DNA from 4 places in the Rossellomorea sp. YZS02 genome. Region 4 is predicted to be linked to each of the others. Evidence: riboswitches for the same ligand, from Rfam matches in the RefSeq annotation. Region 4 holds a riboswitch; each other region holds the start of a gene.
What was found. A riboswitch is a leader RNA that binds a small molecule or an ion and turns the genes downstream of it on or off. The one in region 4 is predicted to bind cyclic di-GMP.
Positions count from the first base shown of each region.

Region 1: linked by a shared signal. The riboswitch ahead of SLH55_RS22410 (EAL domain-containing protein) and the one ahead of SLH55_RS11525 (anti-repressor SinI family protein) in region 4 are both predicted to bind cyclic di-GMP.
Region 2: linked by a shared signal. The riboswitch ahead of SLH55_RS23260 (PAS domain-containing protein) and the one ahead of SLH55_RS11525 (anti-repressor SinI family protein) in region 4 are both predicted to bind cyclic di-GMP.
Region 3: linked by a shared signal. The riboswitch ahead of SLH55_RS05030 (amidase) and the one ahead of SLH55_RS11525 (anti-repressor SinI family protein) in region 4 are both predicted to bind cyclic di-GMP.

Region 1 covers NZ_JAXBLY010000035.1:4,385-6,585, reverse strand. Annotated here, with positions in the region: gene SLH55_RS22420 (CAP domain-containing protein) at 1-14, opposite strand, end outside; gene SLH55_RS22415 (DNA-3-methyladenine glycosylase) at 193-777, shown strand; cyclic di-GMP riboswitch class II at 877-958, shown strand; gene SLH55_RS22410 (EAL domain-containing protein) at 990-1,739, shown strand; gene SLH55_RS22405 (ABC transporter permease subunit) at 1,864-2,201, shown strand, end outside.
Region 2 covers NZ_JAXBLY010000016.1:8,268-10,468, forward strand. Annotated here, with positions in the region: gene SLH55_RS23255 (methyl-accepting chemotaxis protein) at 103-504, opposite strand; partial or broken gene SLH55_RS23260 (PAS domain-containing protein) at 544-939, opposite strand; cyclic di-GMP riboswitch class II at 999-1,081, opposite strand; gene SLH55_RS15680 (AAA family ATPase) at 1,149-1,676, opposite strand; gene SLH55_RS15685 (helix-turn-helix transcriptional regulator) at 1,795-2,201, opposite strand, start outside.
Region 3 covers NZ_JAXBLY010000003.1:195,679-197,879, forward strand. Annotated here, with positions in the region: gene SLH55_RS05030 (amidase) at 17-907, opposite strand; cyclic di-GMP riboswitch class I at 950-1,032, opposite strand; gene SLH55_RS05035 (BCCT family transporter) at 1,219-2,201, shown strand, end outside.
Region 4 covers NZ_JAXBLY010000010.1:70,931-73,131, forward strand. Annotated here, with positions in the region: gene SLH55_RS11520 (hypothetical protein) at 1-611, shown strand, start outside; cyclic di-GMP riboswitch class I at 1,011-1,170, shown strand; gene SLH55_RS11525 (anti-repressor SinI family protein) at 1,201-1,341, shown strand; gene SLH55_RS11530 (helix-turn-helix domain-containing protein) at 1,377-1,697, opposite strand; gene SLH55_RS11535 (YwpF-like family protein) at 1,793-2,201, opposite strand, start outside.

The DNA.
Region 1 (2,201 bases), on a different contig from region 4:
ATTCGTTTTTTCATGAGAGTCCTCCATTTTGTAATTGCCTAAGATAAGGCTGATAACAGTTTTTAATATGTACGCCTGCCAGATTCTTTATCCTGTTAAAAATAGGTTTAAACGACGTACAGATTTAATTCTGTAAGGTTAGGGTATACCTATCATGAAGATCGATTAATTCTGTATGAGGAAGTGAAATTCATGAAACATATCCCTTTACCCTCCTCCTTTTACAAGCAGCCAACATTGGAACTCGCCAAGGCGCTACTGGGTTGCATATTAGTGAAAGAGACGGAGGAAGGAATGGCTTCAGGATACATCGTGGAAACGGAAGCCTACCTTGGACCGGAAGACAGGGCTGCCCACAGTTATGGAAACAGGCGTACGAAACGGACGGAAGTGATGTTCCATGAGGCAGGCCGGATTTATACATATGTCATGCATACTCATTGTCTGGTGAACGTTGTGAGCGGGGAGAAAGAGAAGCCTGAAGCGATCCTCATTAGAGCGGTAGAGCCACTTGAAGGAGAGGAGCTGATGGCATGCAGGAGACCCGGTCATGTGAAGAAGAATTGGACTAATGGTCCAGGAAAACTGACGAAAGCGTTAGGCATCACGATGGAGGATTATGGAGGCCGTTTCAATGAGCCACCGCTCATGATCACCAAAGGATTTTCCCCTGAAAACATTTCTTCTGGAAAACGAATAGGGATTGATAACTCAGGAGAGGCCAGGGATTATCCATGGCGTTTTTGGATCAGTGACAACCCGTATGTGTCGAAGTAAACACTTTCTTTATGAATTTTCAAATAATTTATAGAAAACACACCCCAAAAGTACTAGTTTGTGGTATATTTTTCTTATAAACATCTTCATAATCGTACATTCGACTGGGGGGCTGTGAACCTAAATGATAGATGGGCGCTTACATTTAGGGGAGCCAGTAGCGCAACCGACCACATGCGAACGCGGGGAATGCGTTTTTGTGTGGTTTTTTTATGAAAAAAACAAAACTAAAGAGAGAGTATAGGGGTCCTATGAACATCTTTACTATTTTTCAAGACGACTTTATCTATCACGATTTTCAGCCATTATATGATATGGGTGAACATCGAACCCTCTATGCTTATGAGGGTCTGTTACGGAATAAATTCAACGAAAATCCTGAAAGTGTCTTTCAATCGGCGATGAAAGCAAATATCCTGTACAAACTTGATACTCTATCCATTTCTAAAGCCCTGGAAAGTTTTTCGGTTAATGGGCTAAAGGACTGTAAGCTGTTTCTCAATATTTATATCACAACGATTCTTCATCCGAGTTTTCACACGTATTTTTCCGACCTTATGACCCGTTATCCTGATATAAAGGGGCGCCTTGTACTGGAGATTAACGAATCCAGTGCAGAAGAGTTGTGGCAGAATCCATTATTAAAAGAGTCATTGAAAGAATTGAAGCAATATGGTGTCTGGTATGCCATTGATGACTTTGGGCAGGGGACATCATCCATCAAGAAATCGATTGAGTATGAGCCTGAGATCATCAAGCTGGACCGCTACTTTGCCATGAATTTAGCTAAGGATGAAAAGAAACAGAGATTCCTTTCTTTCTTCAGTCAATTTTATGGGAGTGATACATTGATTGTATTGGAAGGAATCGAAACGAAACAGGATATGCAGGTGGCCAAGGAAATCGGGATCACCATCGGACAGGGATTTTATTTAGGAAGGCCAAGCCGGCTGTTGGCTTAATAGAAGAGCGACTCTCTAATAGGGAGTCCTTTTTTTGTTATGTAATTGCCAGACTTGAAATAAAATTGAAAAATTTTAACATTTCTATTAAACTGAGGAAAAAGAACAAAAGGGGATCCATACTATGAAATTTCTCATCTATCCGATTAAATTGATATTCTATTATATTCTTGGTCTGTTTGGGATTTTAGCCGTGAGTATAGCACCTGAAGTGTTCAGGGAGAGGGGGCTGTACAATGTTGTAGGGTACCTTGAGGAATTTGTGAAATTTATCTTTATATTCCTCGATGGGGCGAATTGGAGTTATTCGTACAAAGGTATCACCGTCAGTTTTCTGGATATGCTTTGGGGTCCATATGTATATTCCCTGCAGATTGTAGGGGGGGCGTTGGGAATAGGGCTTGGTATTGCCTTCATCCTTACCATCTTCACCGTATTTTTACCACGTCCTGTCACTTCTGT
Region 2 (2,201 bases), on a different contig from region 4:
CAGTCCTGCTTTATTGGGTCTGGGAACGGTACGCCTCTACCTTTTCCTTTTTGACCGTCCCCGGTTTGCATTTCAAGAACCATTTTAATCCTCTACCTGCACTTACTCATTATTAGTAGTAAGGTTTTCTAACTTATTAATGGTGTGATCAATTTCATTTTTAGATTCTGTAACGATTCTTTGTAAGTCATCTGATATCCGATTAACTTTCAGGAGTTCATTTGTAATATTCTCAATGTTGGCATTAACCTCTTTAATGGCTTCATCCGCATTCACAGAAAGCTTTCTGACTTCCTGGGCGACTACGTTGAATCCCCTTCCGTGTTCACCCGCTCTGGCTGCTTCAATCGCGGCATTTAAAGCAAGAAGGTTGGTTTGAGAAGAAATATTTTTTATCGATTTTGATGTTTCATCAATTCGATTAATTTGCTCTCTTAAAGACTCTAATGCTTCTACTTTTTCATTGGAATTGGCCATAACTGATTGAACTAGATTTTTCGGCATGCTCTTTAATTGGGAAATGATCTCTACCGTGGTATTTTCCCTTTTTGTAATGTCTGTGGCAATCTTCAGTACGGCATGGACAGAACCATGTCCATCTAAAATCGGAATATATGTTGCTTCCAGCCAAAGTTTATTTCCATGTTTATCGACTCTTTCAATTTTCTCTTGAGACTTTTTCCCACTCCGAAGATTGTCCCATAACTCAGTATATTCCTTGCTTTGGCTATATTCTATCGTGCAGAACTGTTTGTGATCCATCCCTTGCATTTCCTTCACACTGTAGTTCATCGCATCAGCGAAGTGATCATTTACCCAAATAACCTTTCTGTCTAAAGAGAATTCAATCATCGCCAAATTTGTTTCAAGAGCTAATAAAACATCCTTTATATCTAACACTTGGGTGCTAGTCTTACTAGTTAATTGGTTCATATACATATCCCTTTCATTTATAGCTTTTCGTTTTAAAAATAAAAAAAGCCAATTAAACAATAAAGTTCAATTAGCCGGTTGCGCTAGTTGCTCCCCGATTATCCAAGCGCCCAAATACAGATAATCATTCATAGCATCTAAATTTATATATTTGCTATATCGGCAGTTTCTAAGATATGTTTAGATTGAGCGATCAACTTGGGTCCGGCTAATAATCAGCTACTTACCTTTCTCTTTATGTTTTCAACTATATCTTTAACGGTCACATTCTCAGTACTTATATATTCCCCAAAATCGTTTTCAGAATAAGCCTTCAAGCACTTATCCGTTTGTTGAAAACACCAATTTCCTTCTTCTTCTCCACGCTCTCGCAACCTCTTATAGATCGTCTCCTTGTCTGCTGTTAAACAGAAGTGGTAAGTGTGTGGATCTAAACGTTTGAATCCATTATAAATATAGTCATAGTATTCGAGTTTCCTAATCGTCATAGGGACAATCAAGTTCACATGATACCTGGAGATGAGCTCTCCTGCCATCTTAACCGTCAACTCTTTCCATAGTTGTAAATCTTGAAAATCCCCTGTTTGAGATTCACGCTGTTTTATTTCTTGGGGCAATACATTCCTTAACATGTACCCGACTTCTTCAGGATCAAATAACATGCTGTTTTCAACGACTTTCAGGAGTTCATCAGAGATAGTGGTCTTCCCGACTCCGAACGCCCCGTTTATCATGATGATCATGATTATTTCAACTCCAATCTCAATCTACTTTATCGTTTTTCCAATTTACCAACCGAAATACATTTTCCGACAAACCCCATTCCAATAAGGTGAGGCATCCACCGATGACTATTTCGTTTCATTCATCACGTTTGTTAAAGAATAAACCCATTCTCCCCTTCAAAACGTCCAATACTTCTTCCGGCACTACTCTTATACTGATATCCTCACCAAGGAACATGATCCAATTGGCCGTTTCCTTTACTTCTTCGCGTTTAGTCACATCAATAAAAGTCTTTAGAACCCCAGTACTGTGGTATGGATTCGTATAAGAAAGGGAAACGTTTTTAGGATGATATTTTTTGAATTGAGCAATCGCTTTCGGACCAAGTTCAATGACTAGGTTGATGACTTCTTCCTGCTTTTTCAGTTTATCCAGGATCTCTTGTTCACTCTTCCTTTTTCGATTGGGATACGGCTCTACATCGGTAAGGTGGTCGACTGAAAAGATCTGTTTCTTTTCATCATCCAAATTGAACCCTTCAA
Region 3 (2,201 bases), on a different contig from region 4:
ATTCATGCCTCCTCTCTTATTCTAACAATTCCTTCCAGCTTCCGTAATGATGGACAGCGATTCCTTTGTAAGATGAATTGGTTTCATACTCCGCGTCAACCACCGCAAGCTCATCAAACATGAAAGCCGCCCCTTCTTCGTGAAAAGTCAGGAAATTCCCCTCTGCAGATGGAGCGGTCTCCACTCCAACTTTCACTTTTTTCCCTGCAGACTGGGCGAAAGCCATTTCATTTCTGACAAGCTCTATGATCCCATTCCCTCCAATGGCTAGATCACGATATGCCATGATACCAACTTCTTCCGTTTGTCCGATCACCCACTGAGCAAGGTTCCCTTTCCCAAATTCATTATTGTATGTTTTTTCATCAAACCAAAATGGAATATCCATCCCTAATGGCAGTTGAAGCGAATTGGAGCGATCCACTGCTATATTGACCATTTTTTGATAGTTCAACACCGTCTTCCCATAGGCGGTTGTCCATCCAGTTAAAAGGTAAGGCTCAACATCCAGATGAACTCCGGTGAATCGTTGAGTCTCACTTGCTTCAAGCTGGTATGCAGAGAGCCAATCAAAAAAGGCACTAAGGGAGGTTTGTCCTTTTACGGTCGCCCATTTTGGTGCCCCGTCCAATGCGTATACATGTATATTTTCACCATTCGCCATTTCGATAAATTGGTGATAGTATTCCTTTTCCACTGCTGGATTCACTTGCAAATAAACTTCATCTACATGATGGGATTTAAAGAAGTCAATGATTTCTTCTTTTTGTGTGATAATCTCCATTGTATTCCAAAGCCACGTACTTTTCCCTCTCATGTCTGCACCAGCTGCCTTTTCAGTTGATGGATTAGAAATCATACTCATCATGATCAAACAAATACAAACCCATTTCCAACATCTTCTCATCTTTCATTCTCCTCTTCCCTGAGCCTTGGCCCTTTTGAGGAGCCTGGCAGCCTGGCGACCATTCGAAATCGGGTAGGCCCATAGCTTTGCGTCCTTGTTTTTCAACAAGTTTGCCTTTTTCAGTTTTGTTTTATTCTTACTCTTTAGTATAGTTCTTTTTTTACCGTTGAAAAGATGTAATTTTCCAAATTTTAACCGTGACAAAAATTGTCTTTTATGAATTCTTTTCGTTCCCTTTACAACTCTTTTCCCCCTGTGAGATAGTAGGACCTTGTGTTTTTCAATGAATATTAAAGGAGCATTTATTCTATATGTCTAATAAGCATCACAAATCCAAGATTGATTGGTCTGTATTTGCCATCAGTGGTGGATTACTTATTCTTTTCGTTGTCGCGGCTTTCGTTCGTCTCGATCGTGTTACTGCCTTTGTAAACAAAGGCTTCGCCTGGTCTTCGACATACTTCGGGGCCTTCTGGCAAGTGTTAATGCTGGTACACTTCATCGTAGCTCTGTATCTGGCATTCTCTAAGTATGGAGGCGTCCGGTTAGGGTATATGGAAAAACCGGAGATCGGAACATTTAAATGGTTATCGATCATCATGGCTACCCTGCTTGCCGGGGGAGGCGTGTTCTGGGCTGCCGCAGAGCCTATGTACCACTTTATGACGGTTCCACCGATGCACGAGGGAGTCGATCCCATGACCGCCGGGGCTATCATGCCGGCGTTGTCCCAAAGCTTTATGCACTGGGGTTTTCTTGCCTGGGCCATCCTGGGTACATTGAGTGCCGTCGTCATGATGTATGGCCATTATCACAGGGGGATGCCGATGAAACCCCGCACCCTTCTGTATCCCATTTTTGGGGAAAAGCTTAAAAACAGTTTCCTCGGGACCCTTATCGATGCTTTTGCCATCATTGCGGTCGCCGCAGGTACAATCGGACCGATCGGATTCCTTGGTTTACAGGCAAGTTACGGTCTGTCTGCCCTTTTCGGAATCCCTGATCAATTCTCAACCCAGCTTGCGATCATTGTCTGTTTAGTGATCGTGTCGACCATTTCAGCTGCAACCGGACTGCATAAAGGGATCCAAATCCTGAGTAATTTCAATGTACGATTAGCCTTTGGATTGGTTCTATTTGTTTTATTATTCGGTCCCGGAGGATTCATTGTTGATTCATTCATCTCTTCTTTCGGATTTTATGTGGATCACTTTATCCAGGTCAGCACATTCCGGTCAGATAAGAGCTGGTTGGGAAGTTGGACTGTGTTTTTCTGGGGATGGTTCATTGGGTA
Region 4 (2,201 bases):
ATGCAGATGAAGAAAACCTCATTTTAATTCCAAATGAAAAGTATTTATTTAAAATTTCAAATATGAAGCCAGGTGACTGGGCTGAAAGAAGTTTGAAAATAAAAAATGGAGGGGGAGAAGATTTTCATTATTCAATCAAAGTCAATAACAAACAATCAGATAAGAAGCTTTTTAACGAGTTAGAATTGAAAGTTTACGCAGGAAACAATTCTATAAAGATCTTTGATGATAAATTAAAGAATTTCAAAGGTTTCAAGCCAAAAGAATTAGAAAGCGAAAAAACTGAATCCCTCCAATTTAAAGTGATAATGCCATATGAATTAGGAAATGATTTTCAAAGAACCTCAGCTTTTTTTGAAATTATAATTACAGTAGTGCCTTCAGACGGAAATACACTACCTGATGACCCCAAAGATACAATCAACAATCCTCTTACACCTGTGAACTCTGACCTTAAGAATATTCCATCAATACCAGTTGAATCTCAAGGACCCAAGCTCCCTAACACCTCTACAAATCTTTACTTTTTATTAATGTTGGGCTCACTTTTAACTACAGTGGGGTTCATAATTATTTATCTAAATAAACGTCTATTAAGGAAAAAAGAATAATAAATATATAGGAAGGGGGGATGAAATGTATAAAAAGGTTTGTAGACGTTGCACAAGACCTTCTTATAGTAGCACGGAAACTGGTGAATGGGTATGTCCAACCTGTAAGAATGATTTATCGAACCAACCGTTCTATAATGCTAGTAATTACCAGAATATTAATGGAAAAGTCCTGCCTCTTAAGAAAAAACTAGAAAGCTATAAAAATAGTATCATTTAATAGCTTTTTCGACATAATCAAACATGCATTTTTAATAAACCAGTAGCTAATACACCTCTATTTGTTGTAATATGGGATAATATGTAAAAATATAGTGTATATTAAATTGACAGAATAGACAAAAAACAACACGTGGTCATATGATTTGGTAGTATAATCGAAGTAGTTCGAAGGGAAGAGTCAGATAAAGGCAAACTTATTGAAAGATGAGGACGCAAAGTCACAGGTCTAAGGTTTAAAAGTAAGCATATCTTAATTAGCATCTTGAATAGGGTGAACAGAAACTGAAGGATGAAGAAGGTGTGGTTATTTGAAAACTAAGATGGCTGGATTGCCTGGAATACATACCTGTATTTTGGGAGGGAATTTATGTTGACAAATCGTGAACTTGATCTCGAATGGATGGAACTTATTAAACAAGCACTGGACGCTGGAATTTCTAAAAAAGAAATTAGGGAATTTCTTCACAGTCAATCCCAGGAAATGAAAGCCGAGTACAAAGTGATTTAATATAAATAAAGTCTTGCGAGTTCTATCGCAAGACTTTATTTATTGCCTAATTTCCATTTATTGAACTCAATGAACTCCCGGAATTGCTCCTTGGAAATACCTGAATCCATTGCTTCTTCAGCGATCTTTAGCCACTCATGATCTATATTCTGTTCTTCAGGTTGATCATATAATAGTGCATCCAGAGGAATGCCTAAAGCAGTAGAAACCTTTTCAAGGAATTGAATAGAAGGGTTTTGTTGAAGGTTACGTTCAATTGAACTTAAGTATGACTTTGCCACTCCTGCTTTTTCAGCAAGCTCGGTCATCGACATCCTTTTTTCTTGCCTGTATTTTTTAACTCTCTCTCCAATCATTTGGGACACCTACCTTGAACTTCTTATAAGAAGTCACCATATTAATTCCAATTATATCATAAAATTCACAATGAAAATTCCTTCATCTTGCATCATTAAACGCTTGGCCGTGCCGTAGCAGGAATCCTCGGCTTCGACACCATCTTTTCGCGGAACTCTCGAACCAATTCATCCCCGGAATATCCCTTTTGCACTAAGTCATCAAGCAATATTTCCGCATACTCATTCCGCTGTTTCTTCAATTTTCCCTCGAACATAATGCTAATGTGCTCATCCATTTCTTTAATACAGCGGATGGATGTCATGAAAGCGGCCGGATCATTGGCTTCATGGGAAATCACGACCTGAATCTCCAAATCTTCCTTACTTTGCTGGGCCTTTTGAAAGAACTCGATGTATTCATTCGACAAATACGTTTCGACAAGCCACGTTTTTTGTCCGTCTTCTTTATTGATAATCAGACCGTCCACAAGCTCAAAGTCACGCAGTTCATCATTCTCCACA